3 regions of the Enterobacter sp. UNJFSC 003 genome follow, and region 1 is predicted to be linked to each of the others. Evidence: predicted binding sites of a transcription regulator. Region 1 holds the regulator's gene; each other region holds the start of a gene.

Region 1 (6,387 bases):
TCGTGGCCGTCATGCGCCAGCTGACGAACGCGCTCGGCGTTATGGACGTTAATCCCCTGATAAAGGCGGTTCCAGGTGAAGCTCAGAATACGGTCAGACAGACGAATCATTTCGTAAGAGAAATTCGCGGCGATCTCTTCCATCAGCGCGATGGCGTTCTGCTGGGCTTTCTCGTGTGAAATCTTCTTACTGCGCGCTTCGTCTTCAACAGCGCGGGCGATCGCTTTTGAGGCCAGCAGTTTGTTAAAGAGGTCCTGGCGAGCGGGGAGACGTGGTCCAACAGCGGCCAGACGTTGACGCGCGAAGTGCATACGCGCCACGCGCGCCAGTTTTTGCGCGATGATCTTGTCGGTACCGTGCTCGTCTGCCATGCGGCGCAGCGAAACAGAAGGGGAGAAACGCACAAAACTGTCGCGCCCCAGCCAGGAGATTGCGAAAAATTTCTGGATGCCGTTCAGCATGCGCAGCGGCGGATTCTCTTCCCCTTTTTCACGACCCGGACGGCGACCAAACATCACCGAAACCGGCACCATTTGCACATCCAGATCCGGATTGCTGCGGTGCAGGTCGAGATAGTCGTGGAAGAGCTTAATCGACTCTTCTTTTGGCGTGTAATAGGTAAACACGCGCGGCCCGCCGTGAATAAACACGTAGCGTGGCAGCAATGTCCCGTCGATTTCCAACGGTTCAAGCGGGTCTGGTAAATCATGCGCCAAACATTGGGCGCGAAGCGTCAGCAAGTCTGCCTTCGAGTTATAAGGCAAAACGTACATAATAGGACGCGACGTATCGAGCCCTAATTCCAGCGCGGGTTCTGCTGGGATAGACTTACTTTTTACCAGGACGCTTAATGGTAAATTAAGTAATTTGTAGTAAATTCGTGGCCAGCCGGACATAAACGATGTAAAGCCTCTGGTTAATAATGCAATTGCTGCGCAAGGATAACAGAAAGCGCGCAAAATTTCTGTTGTTACCCGTCATACTTCAGACCGCTGCGTAATGCTTCGCGACTATAGTTACTGACGCTATTTTCTATAAAAGGTTCTTTTAATGGCCAATAATACCACTGGGTTAACCCGAATCATCAAAGCTGCTGGTTATTCATGGAAAGGTTTCCGTGCCGCGTGGGTCAATGAAGCTGCTTTCCGACAAGAAGGCGTCGCCGCTATCGTCGCGGTTATCATCGCCTGTTTCCTTGATGTTGATGCGATTACGCGCGTACTTCTTATCGGCTCTGTACTTCTGGTGATGATAGTGGAAATTCTCAATAGCGCTATTGAGGCCGTCGTGGACCGAATTGGGTCTGACTTCCATGAACTCTCGGGTCGGGCAAAAGACATGGGCTCCGCAGCCGTGTTGTTGGCGATTATCACGGCAGTTATTACCTGGGTCACGTTGCTTTGGTCACATTTCCGATAAGCCTCGAGGAATAATTAAGTCCCTGGTTTTTTGTGCAGTTTTTGATTCCAAAATCGCCTTTGACTGTATATACTCACAGCATAACTGTATATACACCCAGGGGGCGGAATGAAAGCGTTAACGACCAGGCAGCAAGAGGTGTTTGATCTCATCCGGGATCACATCAGCCAGACGGGGATGCCACCCACGCGGGCGGAAATCGCGCAGCGTCTGGGCTTCCGTTCACCCAATGCTGCTGAAGAACACCTCAAAGCGCTGGCGCGAAAAGGCGTGATTGAGATTGTATCCGGTGCGTCACGTGGTATTCGTTTGCTGGTTGAAGAAGAGACGGGCATTCCTCTGATTGGCCGTGTCGCTGCTGGTGAACCTTTACTGGCGCAACAGCACATTGAAGGTCACTATCAGGTCGATCCAGGCATGTTCAAACCGAGCGCTGATTTCTTACTGCGCGTCAGCGGTATGTCTATGAAAGACATCGGCATTCTTGATGGTGATTTGCTTGCGGTTCACAAAACGCAGGATGTGCGTAACGGCCAGGTTGTGGTGGCGCGCATAGATGATGAAGTCACCGTTAAGCGTTTGAAAAAACAAGGCAACACTGTCCAGCTTCTGCCGGAAAACAACGAGTTCACCCCCATTGTTGTGGACTTGCGCGAGCAGAACTTCTCTATCGAAGGTCTGGCGGTGGGCGTCATCCGCAACGGCGAATGGCTGTAATCTCTTCCTGACAGGCTGCGGAACCTCCGCGGCCTGCTTCATTTTCCGCGCCCGGTATCTTTCATGTCACTGCTGACGACTTCCGATAAGGCATTGTGGCGTCTCGCACTGCCGATGATTTTTTCCAATATCACCGTACCGCTATTGGGGTTGGTGGACACGGCGGTAATTGGTCATCTGGATTCCCCCGTTTATCTGGGCGGCGTCGCGATTGGTGCAACGGCAACCAGCTTCCTCTTTATGCTCCTGCTCTTTTTACGGATGAGCACCACGGGGCTTACGGCACAGGCCTATGGTGCGAAAGATCCTCTTCGACTGGTGCGCGCGCTGGTTCAGCCGCTAATCCTGGCGCTCGGCGCAGGGGCTTTAATCGTTCTGTTCCGCACTCCCTTGATTGATTTGGCACTCCATATTGTGGGTGGCAGCGAGGCCGTGCTCGAGCAGGCAAGGCGCTTCCTGGAAATTCGCTGGCTTAGCGCACCCGCATCGCTGGCGAACCTGGTTTTGCTGGGCTGGCTATTGGGCGTGCAGTATGCTCGCGCGCCCGTCATTCTGCTGGTCGTGGGAAATCTCCTCAACATTGTGCTCGATCTCTGGCTGGTGATGGGGCTGCACATGAACGTGCGGGGCGCGGCGCTGGCAACGGTAATTGCGGAATACGGCACGTTTATCATCGGGTTATGGATGGTCTGGCGGGTATTGGCCATGCGCGGTATCTCTCTTGCGCTGCTGAAATCCGCGTGGCGCGGGAATATCCGCAAACTGTTGGCGCTTAACCGCGACATCATGCTGCGCTCGCTTTTACTGCAGCTTTGCTTTGGGGCGCTGACGGTATTTGGCGCACGTCTTGGGCCAGAGATTGTGGCGGTGAATGCGGTACTGATGACGCTGCTGACCTTTACCGCCTACGCGCTGGATGGCTTTGCCTATGCCGTCGAGGCCCATTCCGGGCAGGCGTATGGCGCGCGCGAAAGCGGCCAGCTCCGTGAGGTATGGCGCGCTGCCTGCCGTCAGTCGGGGCTAGTGGCATTGGCGTTTGCGTTGATTTACGCCTTGTTTGGCGGGCAGATCGTTGGATTGCTTACGTCTCTTTCCGAGATTCGTGAACTGGCGAGCCATTATCTTATCTGGCAGGTGATTTTACCCGTCGTGGGTGTGTGGTGTTATCTGCTGGATGGCATGTTCATTGGCGCGACGCGCGGGGCGGAGATGCGCAACAGTATGGCGGTTGCCGCCGCCGGTTTCGCGTTGACGCTGCTGACGCTTCCGTATCTCGGCAATCACGGTTTATGGCTGGCGCTGGCGGTATTCCTCTCCTTGCGCGGCCTGTCGCTGGCATTTATCTGGCACCGTCACTGGCGCAACAATACCTGGTTTCCCTCCGGTCACGATATATCGTGACGGTTAAAGATTCCGAATATGAAAACAATCGCCGCATCCTTATCTACAATTATTATCACGTCCAGCAGAAATGAACGTGACGGACGTTACAACACGACGCTTAACATGAGGACACGATGATGAATAAAGACGAAATCGGCGGCAACTGGAAGCAATTCAAAGGTAAAGCGAAAGAACAGTGGGGTAAGCTGACGGATGACGATATGACGGTCATTGAAGGTAAACGCGATCAGCTCGTCGGGAAAATTCAGGAACGCTACGGTTACGAGAAAGATAAAGCGGAAACCGAAGTGAAAGACTGGGAAACCCGTAACGATTACCGTTGGTAATCATGTAATACCCCCGAGGGCGGCCATGAGCCGCCTTTTCTTTTGCCTGATATTATTGAGTGTTAGCGAGGCTTTTTCTTTACGACGATAGAGTGGTCGTGTTGACACGCGTCCTGATGGCTACAGGACTCCACCTCTACGCACGCTGAACATAGCCCGTGCGCTTCAATCACATTATGACGCAGGGCAAAGCCCATTTTGGCTGCCAGCGTATGCATAATATCTTCTACGCCTTCTGCACGCTCTTCTTTCACAACGCCGCAGCGATCGCAAATAAACATGGCCGAAGTGTGGGTCGGCTGATCGAACAGATGGCACAACACGTAGCTGTTTGTCGATTCAACCTTGTGTAAAAAACCCTGTTCCAGCAAGAAGTCCAATGCGCGGTACACCGTAGGTGGCTTTGCCTGTGGCTCGGTTTCTCGCAGCAGGTCAAGCAGATCGTAGGCACTTATGGCACCCTGCTGCAGGCTCATCAGACGCAAGACTTCAAGGCGCTGCGGAGTCAGGCGCACATTGCGTTGTGCGCACAGCTTTTCTGCCTGCGCCAACAGCTCTTTTGTGGACTTATCCATTTAGCACCTCGGATGTTATAGGGTGGAAAACCCTCACTTTATCATGTTCTGCTAAAAACACCGAGATCCGCCAGCCTGTGCTATACCTGACGCATCTCCATCCGGGAAATTCACCATGAAAAGACCTGACTGCATTCGACACTGGCGTGACATAGAAGGCGCCGATGATTCAACCTATCCCGACAGCGATGAACTGTTTTCCATCGGTGCGCCGCTGGCGCGCAAGCTGGGCCTGGGACGCATTGGCATTCATCATGAGCGGTTGCCGCCGGGGCGTCGCACCTCTTATCCCCATGCGGAAAGCGATGAAGAAGAGTTTATCTACGTGCTGGAAGGCTACCCTGAAGCCTGGATTAATGGCTATCTGTGGAAGCTGGAACCCGGTGACAGCGTAGGATTTCCCGCCGGAACGGGTGTCTGCCATACCTTCATTAACAATACCGATGAAGAGGTCCGCCTGCTGGTCGTGGGAGAGGCGAATAAAAAGCACAACCGCATCTACTATCCACTGAATCCAGTCTATGCCGCTACGCGAGAGGATCGCTGGGTTGACCATCCTCCCCAGTTTTTTGGTCCTCACGATGGAAAACCTGGGCGAAAATAATTTCCTCTTCTATAAATATTGAGGGCCGTCACATATTACAACAGGCCTTAGCGTGATTTAACTTAAGGAAATAGCGGGTCTTTTTGTACTTATTCACAGCAATAGTTCGTTCCCGTCTGGGGGATAACAGACGGGGGTTATTTCATAACAAACGATATGACGAGCATACTGTGAAAAAACATTTTAAATTTTCGGTGGTTAGCATTGCTGTCTCCCTTTTTATGGCAAATCAGGCGGGAGCAGCCAATACCTGGACAGAGTCGCGTAGCGACGCAATGGGTGGCACTGGCGTAGCGGCAGGCAGTTACGGAAGTGGAGCGTTAATTAACCCGGCACTGTTGGCAAAGGCAAAGCCGGACGATGATGTTACGGTCGTTTTACCTTCCGTCGGCGTGCAGGTTACTGATGAAGACAATCTTCAGGACGAGATTGATACCATCAACGACAAGATCAATCACTACAAGGATGTGGTTGATAGTCTTACCCCTATCGACATTATTACCAACCCGTTAGGCTCAATTAATCAGTTCCAGGGTGCGGCGAAAGATCTTGCCGATGAGCTGGATTTTCTCAAAGGTAAAACCGCACGTGCGACGGCAGGTGCCGGTATAGCCGTCAGCATTCCTAACGATGTTCTGTCAGTGGCCTTTATGGCAAAAGGCTATGCGCACGGGCGAGTCAGCTCGTCTATCGATCAACAAGATATTGATTATCTCCGTGGCATTCAGAATAGCGATGCGGTGGCGGCAGGCGTCGCGCTGGATGCTGCGCTGAACGGTAGCGACCAAATCACTAAAAATCTTAACTCTACGGCATCAGGCCGCGCTGCGATTGTGTCCGACTACGGTATCGCCGTTGCGCGTCAGTTTGAGTTAGGTGGCGTGCCGGTTTCTGTAGGCGTTACGCCAAAACTGCAAAAAACCTGGGTCTACAATTACACCACGTCCATCTACGATTACGACAGCAATAAGTGGAATGACAGTCGCTATCGTACCGACGACACTGGCTTCAACGTTGATGCCGGTATTGCCGCCGACTTCGGTGAACACTGGACGGTGGGCGTGAGTGGACAAAACCTGATGTCACGCGATATCGACACGAAAGATATTCGTATCCGTAACGGGCGTACGGGAGAGGTGGTGAGTTATAAAGACACCTACCAGATCCGTCCGCTGGTGACTGCGGGTGCCGCATGGCATAACGATCTCGTGACGCTGACCGCCGATGGCGATCTGACGGAAACGAAAGGCTTCAAGAGCGAAGATACCTCACAGTATGTTGGCGTGGGTGCCGAGGTTACACCGCTGAGCTGGCTTGCCGTGCGCGCTGGCTATCGCGCCGA
Region 2 (6,387 bases), on a different contig from region 1:
GATAATCGCCTGATGGATCAGCCCCGAGAAATCGACAGCATTTTCATCTTTCAGCGCCGTTTTCCAGGCTTTCAGCATCGGCGCCAATAATTTGACCCGCTTCGAGAACACCGCGCGAATCTCCTCCGGTGCGCTTTCAATCATCTCCGCCTGAGAGCCACCGTGCATCCGCATCAGGCTCACCCAGCGGTCAAGGCGCGATCCCAGACGGCGGGACAACGTTTCATCCTGCCAGAAGCTGCCTTCAGGGACGTCCCAGTTCAGCTCCTCTTCAAGCCACTGACGCCATCCTTTCGCCTGGGCCTTTTTCTCGCCGCACTGCTGACGCCATGTTTTTATGAACAACGCCTGACGCGCCTGAACGTCGTTTTCCAGCTTGCTGATAGACGGCACTTTTTTGCTGCCCTGCTGAATAATATGCAGCGCAAGCGCATGGAACGTTCTGGCTGAAATATCCCGGGTATGCAGGCGTTCCTGGATACGCTCATCCATCTCCTGCGCAGCCTTGCGCCCAAACGCCAGAAGCAAAATCTGTTCGGCAGCGGCCTCGCCCGTGGTCATAAGCCAGCCCGCGCGCGCAACCAGCACAGACGTTTTACCGCTTCCTGCCCCCGCCAGCACCAGCAGCGACTGTTCACCATTAACCACCGCGCGCGCCTGGGCGGGATTGAGCGGTGACGATTCTACCGTGCTGAAAAAATCGGCGTATCGGGTAAGCATGGCATCCGTCCACGCCTGGTTATGCGCCAGACGACTTTTGTCTATATCGCTCAACCAGGCCTGACATTTGCCCCAAGCTTCACGGCAGTTTTCAAATTCATCAAGTCGCGTCACCGGTAACGGCAATGCGGTAAGTGCTTTCCCAATCTTCTGCTGCAACGCCGCTGTCTGCTGACGGGTCAGCCATTTTTGTTGTTCATTACTCTGGGCGATCTCGTCTAAAACCTGCTGGAGAACCTGGGCGGCAATGACGCTCATCTCATGGCTCCACTGCTGCCAGAGCGTGTTCAGATGATGATGAAATCGCTGGGTTTCTGCCCACTCCGTCCCATGCAGGCGTACGACTTTACCGGCGGGCAAAACAAACTCCAGCTCGCCCCACACCAGCCCGCGCTTACAGTGGATAGCCAGAAGCTGATTAAAAGGAATAAGGTATTCGTGGCGTTCCCCGGAGACTTTCACCCCCGCATTAAGAAGGACAACCTTGTCATAAGGGTGCTGCGCCAGGCGTTTGCCCATTGAAGTTGCTTTCAGTTCCATATCCAGCCGGATCCACGAAGAGATAATTTGTCTGATAGTTTAACTGCCAGTTTTAAGGTGCTCCAGCCCAAAAAAACGTTACAATCAGTGGGCGTTAATTATATCGAAAGGAACTGAGGGTTTATGCGTACTGTTCTGAATATTTTGAATTTTGTCCTTGGCGGTTTTGCCACCACCCTTTCCTGGCTTTTTGCCACGCTGGTGAGCATCGTGCTCATTTTTACGCTTCCGCTCACGCGGTCCTGCTGGGAGATCACCAAACTCTCCCTCGTTCCTTACGGGAATGAAGCTGTTCACGTTGACGAACTGAACCCGGGAAGTAAAAACGCCCTGATGAACACAGGCGGAACCCTGCTTAACATCCTGTGGTTGATCTTCTTCGGCTGGTGGCTGTGCCTGATGCACATTTTTGCCGGAATCGCCCAGTGCATCACCATTATTGGCATCCCGGTAGGGCTCGCAAACTTTAAAATTGCCGCCATTGCGCTGTGGCCAGTTGGACGCCGAGTGGTGTCGGTAGAAGTGGCGCAAGCCGCACGTGAAGCAAATGCCCGCCGTCGTTTTCAGTAAATAAGGACTGGCCGCGTTTATGTTAAGCCCACTGCTTCGCCGTTACACCTGGAACAGCTCCTGGCTTTATAACGTCAGGATTTTTATCGCCCTTTGCGGAACGACGGCCCTGCCCTGGTGGTTGAATGACGTTAAGCTCACGATTCCACTCACGCTGGGCGTGGTTGCGGGGGCGCTTGCGGATCTGGACGATCGTCTTGCGGGTCGTCTGCGCAATCTTGTTATCACCCTCATCTGCTTCTTTATCGCTTCCGCATCCGTTGAACTGCTGTTTCCGTGGCCCTGGCTGTTTGCTTTAGGCCTGACGCTTTCCACCAGTGGATTTATTCTGCTGGGCGGTCTTGGTCAGCGCTATGCCACCATCGCGTTTGGTGCCTTGTTGATTGCCATTTACACGATGCTGGGCGTTTCACTTTACGAACAGTGGTATCAGCAGCCCATGCTGCTGTTGCTCGGCGCCATCTGGTATAACCTGCTGACGTTAACCGGTCACCTGATCTTTCCGGTGCGCCCTCTGCAGGATAATCTCGCCCGCAGCTATGAGCAGCTGGCTCACTACCTTGAACTCAAATCCCGACTTTTTGATCCGGACATAGAAGAAGAGAGCCAGGCCCCCCTTTACGACCTGGCGCTGGCGAACGGCCAACTTGTCGCCACGCTCAACCAGACGAAAGCCTCTCTGCTTACCCGCCTGCGTGGCGATCGCGGTCAGCGAGGCACGCGCAGAACACTGCACTACTATTTTGCCGCGCAGGATATTCACGAGCGCGCCAGCTCGTCGCACGTACAGTATGCGACGCTTCGCGATAAGTTCCGCTACAGCGACGTCATGTTCCGCTTCCAGCGGCTATTGTCCATGCAGTCTCAGGCGTGTCAGCAACTGTCTCGCTCTATACTGCTGCGCACGCCCTATCAGCACGATCCCCGTTTTGAACGTGTTTTTAGCCACCTTGATGCGGCTCTCGATCGCGTACAGGCCAGTGGGACATCGCCGGAACATATCAAAGCCCTGGGGTTTTTGCTCAATAACCTGAGGGCAATTGATGCTCAGCTGGCCACCATTGAATCCGAGCAGGCGCTCGCGCTACCTGGTAACGATGCGGATAACCAGCTTGCAGATGACAGCGTGCACAGTTTTAGCGATATGTGGCTACGGCTTAGCCGTAATTTCAGCCCGGAATCGGCCCTGTTTCGCCATGCGGTGAGAATGTCGCTGGTCCTGTGCGTGGGCTACGCCTTTATCCAGGTTACCGGCCTACAGCACGGCTACTGGATTCTGCTGACCAGCCTGTTCGTCTGCCAGCCAAACTATAACGCGACCCGACACCGCCTCGCGCTGCGTATTATTGGTACTCTGGTGGGCGTCGCCATCGGCTTACCGGTGCTCTGGTTTGTCCCGTCGATTGAAGGACAGCTTATCCTGATCGTCATCACCGGCGTGCTGTTCTTTGCCTTCCGTAATGTTCAGTATGCTCACGCTACTATGTTCATTACGCTGCTGGTTCTGCTGTGCTTTAACCTGTTGGGCGAAGGGTTTGAAGTCGCCCTTCCCCGCGTGATCGATACGCTGATTGGCTGCGCGATTGCCTGGGCGGCGGTGAGCTTTATCTGGCCTGACTGGCGTTTTCGTAACCTACCGTGCGTGGTGGACAGGGCAATGAATGCAAACTGTCGATACCTGGATGCCATCCTTGAGCAGTACCACCAGGGTCGCGACAACCGCCTCGCCTACCGTATTGCCCGTCGTGATGCGCATAACAGGGATGCAGAGCTGGCCTCGGTTGTCTCAAACATGTCGACGGAACCCCGCGCCACGCCAGACATTCGTGAAACAGCCTTCCGCCTGCTTTGCCTGAATCATACCTTCACAAGCTATATTTCGACGCTGGGCGCTCACCGCGAGAAACTGACAAACCCAGGGATCCTGACCCTGCTGGATGACGCCGTCTGCTACGTAGATGACGCCCTTCATCATCTGCCGGCCGATGAGCCACGCGTGGAGCAGGCCCTGGATGAACTGGCACAACGTATTGCCCACCTTGACCCGGGTACCGACAGCAAAGCACCGCTGGTACTGCAGCAGATTGGCCTACTCATCGCTCTGCTGCCCGAAATTTGTCGCCTGCAACAGCAAATTGCTACCTGGAGGGGTGATACTCCAGTGGCTCAGGTAGCGCATTAAACCACTCGGTTAGCTCCCGGCGAATGTCAGCCGGGAGCGCCGCTTCATGTAAACCTTCTATTGCTCCCTCAAGCGCGAACAGGACTTTGATGCTGAGTTCTTTATTTTTCGCCCGCATCTTCAGCCAGCTTACTCTGGCCCCCAGCTCCCTCAGGGTTTCCTCATTGGTAATACCCGCTTCATACAGCAGGACCTCTAGTTGAAACGTAAGATTTGGCAGATCCTTAAGCCGATTTCGCTGATGGCGCTGATAACGCTCCTTCCTTGCAGCATTGAGCGCAAAAGAAGAAAGTTGAAGCAATCTTTCCCTGTCCTGCCAGAGGACATCATCTACGCGGTAGTAGTTAAGCAACACCGGACGCCCTCTTTTCATAAGCGTCAAAAACGACGAGGCATTTTTGACACAGTATTTCGCACTTTCCTCACAGGCTCGCAGGTAAAGTTCACCCTCAGAAACCATTGCGAAGACAGCATCATCTACCGCAAGGGTATATCCGCCAAAAAGTGCGCGATGGTGAATTTCACCTAGTGGTGAAAGGTATTCTTGCGATTTATAAATCCGTTCATAAGATATCTTTTTCATGATATTCCCTTTAAAAATCATACAATAACAACAGAATTTCTTACTAGCGGATCCGTTAGCAGGAACATAGGCAACTTATTGCCGTTGAGCAAGATGATTTTTTCAGACGCGCCAACAATGAATGAATTTTGCGAGTCGCTTTCCGAAAATGAGGTTGATCTTTATGCATACAGGGGTTACTGTATATCCATACAGTAACTACAGGGCTGGGATGAATATGTACACTTCAAGCTATGCAAATCGCTCAACATCTCTTTCATCTACTGCGGGTAATGTTTCGCAGAATTCTGTCGAAGGCGTGTCGTCAGGGCTTATCAGTGAAGTGGTTTATCGTGAAGACCAGCCTCTGTTGACCCAACTTCTTTTACTGCCGTTATTACAGCAGCTTGGTCAGCAATCACGCTGGCAGCTCTGGCTGACGCCACAACAGAAATTGAGCCGGGAATGGGTTCAGTCCGCGGGCCTGCCGCTGACGAAGGTTATGCAAATTAATCAACTCCCTCCGTGCGATACCGTGGAGTCCATGATTCGGGCGTTGCGTACCGGGAATTACAGCGTTGTCATTGGATGGTTATCAGACGACTTAACGGAAGAAGAACATTTCCGCCTGACTGAAGCGGCTGAAGAAGGGAGCGCGATCGGGTTCATCATGCGTCCAGTGAACCAGGATTCTTATCGCAAAGGACAACATTCCGGGCTAAAAATTCACTCGAATTTGTATCATTGAGTAAATTTAAGAGTTTTCCTGGAATTTTTTTTGACCGCGAGATGTGGAATTAGTTCAACGAACAAAATCTTCGGAAAGGCTTGTCTGGTGCGGTTCCTCTTAATTTTACTGCACAAAATCCGTTCAAAAAATGTTAAATAATAGGTATACGGAAATTTTTTTTTCATATGCCTGACGGACTTCACACTTGTAAGTTTCTAGCTACGTTGTAGACTTTACATCGCCAGGGGTGCTCGGCCTAAGCCGAAGATATCGGTAGATTTATATTTGACCACGCCCCCCGGTGAAGGATTTAACCGTGATTTCTCTCCAGAGATTTTCATGGCAAATTTTGGATGATAACGAGGCGCAAAAAATGAAAAAGACAGCTATCGCGATTGCAGTGGCACTGGCTGGCTTCGCTACCGTAGCGCAGGCCGCTCCGAAAGATAACACCTGGTATGCAGGTGGTAAACTGGGCTGGTCTCAGTTCCATGACACCGGCTGGTACAACAGCACCCTGAACAACGATGGCCCAACTCACGAAAGCCAGCTCGGTGCAGGTGCGTTCGGTGGTTATCAGGTTAACCCGTATGTTGGTTTTGAAATGGGTTACGACTGGTTAGGTCGTATGCCATACAAAGGCGACACCGTAAACGGCGCATTCAAAGCTCAGGGCGTTCAGCTGACCGCTAAACTGGGTTACCCAATCACTGACGATCTGGACGTGTACACCCGTCTGGGCGGCATGGTATGGCGCGCAGACTCCAGCAACAACCAGTCTGGTGACAACCATGACACCGGTGTTTCCCCAGTATTCGCTGGTGGCGTTGAGTGGGCTATGACCCGTGACATCGCTACCCGTCTGGAATACCAGTGGGTTAACAACATCGGCGACGGCAACACCGTTGGTGTTCGTCCAGACAACGGCATGCTGAGCGTAGGTGTTTCCTACCGCTTCGGCCAGCAGGAAGATGCAGCGCCAATCGTTGCTCCAGCGCCGGCTCCAGCTCCAGAAGTACAGACCAAGCACTTCACTCTGAAGTCTGACGTTCTGTTCAACTTCAACAAAGCTACCCTGAAACC
Region 3 (6,387 bases), on a different contig from region 1:
TGGGATATCAATCACGTAATCGTCAACCAGTGGGCGACCCGCAGGTTTGGCGAAGATAGTAACGAAATGCGCTTTTGGATACATTTCACGGATCGCAACCGCGGTACCGCCGGTATCGACCAAGTCATCGATAACGATGAAACCTTCACCGTCGCCTTCTGCGCGTTTCAGCACAGTCAGCTCGCGCTGGTTGTCATGGTCATAGCTGGAGATGCAAACGGTATCGACATGACGAATACCCAGCTCACGTGCCAGCAGCGCTCCCGGTACCAGACCGCCGCGGCTAACGGCAATAATGCCTTTCCACTGTTCGGAAGGCATCAGACGCGCAGCCAGTTTGCGTGCATGAATCTGCAACATGTCCCAGGTGACGACGTATTTTTCGCTCATGTGAAGTGTCCCAGCCTGTTTGTATACGGCTTAAAAAGTGTTCGAGGGGGAAATAGGTTGCGCGAGATTATAGAGATCTGACGCACTAAAAACCAGTGTTTAGGGCCCCGGGCCTGAGTTTTTACATGCTTTATGCTACCAGCCACTGGAGAAAGTGGTATTCTCAGTTGCATCTCGCAAGCCTGACTTGTGGTAACTATTAACCTGCTAACCCTGTGACCTGCAACCCCGTTTGCAGTGCATCGACAAGGAGACTTATCGTGTCTGAACTGTCTCAATTATCACCACAGCCGCTGTGGGATATTTTTGCCAAAATCTGTTCCATTCCGCACCCGTCCTATCATGAAGAACAGCTTGCCGAACATATTATGGTCTGGGCGAAGGAAAAAGGCCTGCACGCCGAGCGTGACCAGGTTGGCAACATTTTGATTCGCAAACCGGCGACCGCAGGTATGGAAAACCGTAAACCGGTTGTCCTGCAGGCGCACCTGGACATGGTTCCACAGAAAAACAACGACACCGTTCACGACTTCACTAAAGATCCTATCCAGCCGTACATCGACGGTGAGTGGGTGAAAGCACGCGGTACCACGCTTGGCGCGGACAACGGTATTGGCATGGCGTCTGCTTTAGCAGTGCTGGCTGACGACAGCGTTGAGCACGGTCCCCTGGAAGTGCTGCTGACCATGACCGAAGAAGCGGGCATGGACGGTGCATTCGGTCTGCAGGCGAACTGGCTGCAGGCGGATATTCTGATCAACACCGACTCTGAAGAAGAGGGTGAAATCTACATGGGCTGCGCGGGTGGGATTGATTTCATCACCACGCTGCCGCTGTCCCGTGAAGCCATTCCTGCAGGCTTCCAGACCTTCAAGATGACGCTAAAAGGTCTGAAAGGCGGCCACTCCGGCGGTGATATTCACCTGGGCCTGGGCAATGCCAATAAACTGCTGGCACGCTTCCTGGCAGGACACTCGGCCGAGCTGGATCTGCGTCTGGTCGATTTCAACGGCGGTACGCTGCGCAATGCTATCCCGCGTGAAGCTTTCGCGACCGTCGCCGTACCGGCGGCAAACGCGGACGAGCTGAAAAAACGCTCCAGCGTTTATCTGGATATCCTGAAAAACGAACTCTCTGAGAAAGAGAAGAACCTGACCGTGGTGCTGGAATCCGTGACGACGGATAAAGGCGCGCTGACCGCGCAGTCTCGTGACAGCTTCATTCAACTGCTGAATGCCACGCCAAACGGCGTGATCCGCAACTCTGACGTCGCAAAAGGCGTGGTTGAAACGTCACTGAACGTGGGTGTCGTCACCATGGGCGACGACAGCGCAGAAATCATCTGCCTGATCCGTTCCCTGATCGACACCGGCAAAGAGTACGTGGTGAGCATGCTGGAATCTCTGGGTACCCTGGCGGGCGCGAAAACCTCCGCTAAAGGCAGCTACCCTGGCTGGCAGCCGGACGCAAGTTCTCCGGTGATGGCGCTGGTGCGTGAAACTTATCAGCGTCTGTTCAACAGCACCCCGAACATTCAGGTGATCCACGCGGGTCTGGAATGTGGTCTGTTCAAGAAGCCGTATCCGGATATGGATATGGTGTCTATTGGGCCAACCATCACCGGGCCACACTCTCCGGATGAGCAGGTTCATATTGAAAGCGTGGGTCATTACTGGACGCTGCTGACTGAACTGCTGAAAGCGATTCCTGCTAAGTAATTCGCCGTCTGATGCCCGGTAGCTTCGCTTACCGGGCTTTTTTACAACCCTAATACCAGCTGCCGTTCCAGCTGCGGGTCAAGTAATGTGACGTGCAATCCCACCAGCCTTACCCCTCGCCCACCCCGCCGCTCTTCCCACGCTTTTTTCGCGGTAGCAATAAGATCCTCTTTATTCAGGCGTGGCCAGACGTGCTCCTGCGTGGTCTGCTGAAAGTCATTAAACTTGAGCTTGATGCCCTGACGCGCGATAAGCAGGTCCGGTTTTACTTTTGCCAGGCGGCGCTCCAGCTCAGGATAGAGCTGTTCGGTAATAATGGTTTCGCACTCCGACCAGTCATGAATATCTTCAATTAGCGTGCGCTCCACGCCAACGGATTTACGCAGACGTTCGTTGTTGACGTCACGGTCGTCAATTCCCTGGCTGCGCTCCCACAGCACGCGACCAAACTTGCCAAAGCGCTTAAGCAGCATGGCCAGGTCGCTCTGCTGAACGTCTTCACACGTCCGTAGGCCCATGCTTTCCAGCTTTGCCGCAGAGACTTTCCCCACGCCGGGTATTTTGCTGAGTGACAGCGTTTTTAAAAAGGCCGGAACGTCCTCAGGGGTGATGACGTACTGACCATCAGGCTTGTTTAAATCAGAGGCAATTTTGGCGAGGAACTTCACCGGCGCGACGCCCGCCGATGCGGTGAGATTTAGCTCCTTGAAAATAGTTTGGCGGATCTCCTGGGCCATTAATGTGGCTGACCCGTGGCAGTGCATGCTGTCGGTAACGTCCAGATAGGCTTCGTCCAACGACAGCGGTTCAATGAGCGAGGTGTACCGGGAGAAGATCTCCCGGATATGCAGCGAGGCCTCTTTGTACGCCTCAAACCGCCCGGGCAGAAGCGTGAGATGAGGGCAGAGTTTCAGAGCCATCGCGGTCGGCATGGCGCTGCGCACGCCAAATTTACGTGCAGGATAGTTAGCGGTGCTGATCACACCCCGCTGAACGCGGCTGCCGCCAATTGCAATGGGAATGTCCCGCAGCGCCGGATTGTCACGCATCTCCACTGCGGCAAAAAAGCAGTCCATATCGACATGGATTATTTTGCGCATAGTAAGCCCTCACTCATTACTGGATAAGTATACAGTAAATAAATAAGGATTGAGAAGCAGATGTGATAACGCCGGGTGTCGGCTTGCCTTACCCGGGCTGAATGATTAAATAATTCGCTGCCGATCCCGCGCCATCCGCTTTTTCCGGGCGTCGCACGGTTCCGGACAATCGCAGACTTTTTCCATTCCAATGGAAGAGATACCGCCGCAGCTCCCCTGGATGCTTTTGCGTTTAACGATCCAGCCTAATGACATGCCGAACATCACCAGTAAAAAGACGGCAAAAGTTGCCAGAAAGGTCACCATCATCAGCCTCCAAAATCATCGAGCATGATGTTCTCATCTTCCACGCCGAGATCGTTAAGCATCTTAATCACGGCGGCGTTCATCATGGGTGGACCACACATGTAGAACTCGCAGTCTTCCGGTGCAGCATGCTGTTTGAGGTAGTTTTCATACAGCACGTTATGGATGAACCCCGTGTAACCAGTCCAGTTATCTTCCGGCTGCGGATCGGAGAGCGCCACATGGAACGTAAAATTCGGGTTCTCGCGCGCCAGCTGTTCAAATTCATCGTCGTAGAACATTTCTCGCCGCGAACGCGCCCCGTACCAGAAGCTGATTTTACGCTTGCTGCCAAGCCGCTTAAGCTGGTCAAAAATATGCGAGCGCATCGGAGCCATACCCGCCCCCCCACCAATAAAGACCATTTCCGCGTCGGTCTCTTTGGCAAAGAACTCCCCAAACGGGCCGGAGATCGTCACTTTATCGCCCGGTTTTAGCGACCAGATGTAAGAAGACATAATCCCCGGCGGCGCGTCCGGCACGTTCGGTGGCGGCGTGGCAATACGCACGTTGAGCATGATGATGCCCTTCTCTTCCGGGTAGTTGGCCATAGAGTAGGCACGCAGCGTTGGCTCTTTAACCTCGGAAACAAAACGGAAGAGGTTGAATTTATCCCAATCGGCGCGATACGCCTCCGGCACGTCAAAGTCTCTGTACGCTACGGTGTGCGCCGGGCACTCAATCTGAATATAGCCGCCCGCGCGGAACGGTACGCTTTCCCCTTCCGGCACGCGTAGCCTGAGTTCTTTAATGAAGGTCGCTTTGTTATCGTTCGAGATAACCTCACACGCCCATTTTTTGACGCCGAAAATCTCTTCCGGCAGTTCAATCTTCATGTTCTGACGTACCGCGACCTGGCAGGCCAGACGGCAGCCCTCTTTCGCCTCGCGTTTCGAGATATGCGCCAGCTCAGTGGGTAGGATATCACCGCCGCCCTCTTTGACCGTGACGCGGCACTGCCCGCAAGATCCCCCGCCGCCGCAGGCTGACGAGACAAAAATCCCATTGCCGGAGAGCGTGTTCAGCAGCTTATCCCCCGCCGAGGTACGGATCTGATTTTGCGGTTCATCGTTGATATCAATGACAACGTCACCGGCGTTCACCAGCTTTGCGCGCGCGGCCAGAATTAGCCCCGACAGTACCAGTACAATCAGCGTGAACATCACCACGCCAAGAATAATTTCCATCTGCTTTCCCTTATAGCTGCACACCGGAGAAGGACATAAAGCCCAGCGCCATCAGCCCGGTGGTGATAAAGGTGATCCCTAAGCCGCGCAGGCCCGCAGGCACGTTGGCATATTTCATTTTTTCGCGGATCCCCGCCATGGTGACGATCGCCAGCATCCAGCCGATACCGGAACCAAAACCATACACAATGGATTCGCTGAAGTTGTAGTCACGCTGAACCATAAACGACACGCCGCCGAAGATGGCGCAATTCACCGCGATCAGCGGCAGAAAGATGCCCAGTGCGTTGTAGAGCGACGGGAAATATTTATCGAGGATCATCTCGAGGATTTGCACCAGCGCGGCAATCACACCAATAAACGTAATGAAATTCAGAAAGCTCAGGTCAACGCCTTCCATCAGCGCGCCATCGCGCAGCACATAGTTAAACACCAAATTGTTAATGGGAACCGAGAGCCCCAGCACCACGGTGACTGCCACCCCCAACCCAAACGCCGTCGACACTTTTTTGGACACCGCCAGGAAAGTACACATGCCCAGGAAAAACGCGAGCGCCATGTTTTCAACAAACACCGCGCGCACAAACAAACTCAGGTAATGAGCCATCCCCGGTTACTCCTTTTCCTGCTGCTCTGGCTTCAGCGTACGAATCAGCCAGATCAGCAAACCGATAATGAAAAATGCGCTTGGGGCCAGCAGAAACAGTCCGTTAGGCAGATACCAGCCGCCGTTCTGTACCGTGTCCAGCACCGTGATGCCAAACAGCTTGCCGCTACCGATCAACTCGCGCAGGAACCCTACTGTCAGCAGGATCACGCCGTACCCCAGGCCGTTGCCGATACCGTCCATCAAGCTCGCCAGCGGCGGCATTTTCATGGCGTAGGCTTCCGCACGCCCCATTACGATACAGTTGGTGATAATCAGACCGACAAACACCGAGAGCTGTTTTGACGTTTCATAGGCGAAGGCGCGCAGCAGCTGATCGACCACGATCACCAGCGAGGCGATGATCGCCATCTGCACGATGATCCTCACGCTGTTTGGGATGTGGTGGCGGATCATGGAGATAAACATGCTGGAGAATGCGGTGACCAGCGTCACCGCGACGGTCATCACCAGCGCCGTTTCCAGTTTCGTCGTTACCGCCAGCGCCGAGCAGACGCCCAGCACCTGCAGGGTGATTGGGTTATTGGCTAACAGCGGGCCAGTCAGCACCTTTTTAACTTCTTTCAGTTCACCCGTATCAGCCATTGTTCAGCGCTCCTTCACGTACGTTTTTCAGGAAGGGACCAAAACCCAGCGCCCCCATCCAGAAATCAAAGCTGTGCTGCACCCCGTTAGAGGTGAGCGTTGCACCGGAAAGCCCGTCAATGGCGTACGCGTCACCAGGGCGTGCAGCCCCTTTCATCACTCTCAGGGCTGGTTGACCGTTGTCGTCGAGCACTTTTTTACCGACAAACTGCGCGCGCCAGTTAGGGTTCTCAATTTCCCCACCCAACCCCGGCGTTTCCCCCTGGTCATAATAGGTAATACCTTTAACAGTGCGACCGTCCGTATCAAGCGCCACAAAGGCATACATCATCGACCAGAGGCCGTTGCCGTAAATGGGCAGCACCAGCTCCTGTACGCGCTTTTGCTCGTCGCGT

What was found. The regulator LexA, encoded in region 1, represses DNA repair genes until DNA is damaged. The targets are predictions, from matches to a motif close to TNCTGTATGTACATACAGNA.
Region 2: the regulator LexA is predicted to act here: its motif matches at 4,773-4,792, upstream of sulA (SOS-induced cell division inhibitor SulA).
Region 3: the regulator LexA is predicted to act here: its motif matches at 3,226-3,245, upstream of dinB (DNA polymerase IV).

Annotation. Positions count from the first base shown of each region.
Region 1 covers NZ_JBAKHK010000013.1:34,579-40,965, forward strand. The annotation lists gene plsB (glycerol-3-phosphate 1-O-acyltransferase PlsB) at 1-896, opposite strand, end outside; gene V5P19_RS20165 (diacylglycerol kinase) at 1,051-1,419, shown strand; gene lexA (transcriptional repressor LexA) at 1,528-2,136, shown strand; gene dinF (MATE family efflux transporter DinF) at 2,200-3,537, shown strand; partial or broken gene V5P19_RS20180 (hypothetical protein) at 3,534-3,608, shown strand; gene V5P19_RS20185 (CsbD family protein) at 3,657-3,866, shown strand; gene zur (zinc uptake transcriptional repressor Zur) at 3,929-4,441, opposite strand; gene V5P19_RS20195 (cupin domain-containing protein) at 4,557-5,045, shown strand; gene traF (conjugal transfer protein TraF) at 5,216-6,387, shown strand, end outside.
Region 2 covers NZ_JBAKHK010000002.1:578,298-584,684, forward strand. The annotation lists gene helD (DNA helicase IV) at 1-1,260, opposite strand, end outside; gene V5P19_RS08955 (YccF domain-containing protein) at 1,384-1,830, shown strand; gene yccS (YccS family putative transporter) at 1,850-4,012, shown strand; gene V5P19_RS08965 (TfoX/Sxy family DNA transformation protein) at 3,969-4,595, opposite strand; gene sulA (SOS-induced cell division inhibitor SulA) at 4,813-5,322, shown strand; gene ompA (porin OmpA) at 5,678-6,387, shown strand, end outside.
Region 3 covers NZ_JBAKHK010000016.1:49,891-56,277, reverse strand. The annotation lists gene gpt (xanthine phosphoribosyltransferase) at 1-390, opposite strand, end outside; gene pepD (cytosol nonspecific dipeptidase) at 651-2,108, shown strand; gene dinB (DNA polymerase IV) at 2,150-3,208, opposite strand; gene nqrM ((Na+)-NQR maturation NqrM) at 3,314-3,517, opposite strand; gene nqrF (NADH:ubiquinone reductase (Na(+)-transporting) subunit F) at 3,517-4,740, opposite strand; gene nqrE (NADH:ubiquinone reductase (Na(+)-transporting) subunit E) at 4,751-5,347, opposite strand; gene V5P19_RS21665 (NADH:ubiquinone reductase (Na(+)-transporting) subunit D) at 5,354-5,992, opposite strand; gene V5P19_RS21660 (Na(+)-translocating NADH-quinone reductase subunit C) at 5,985-6,387, opposite strand, start outside.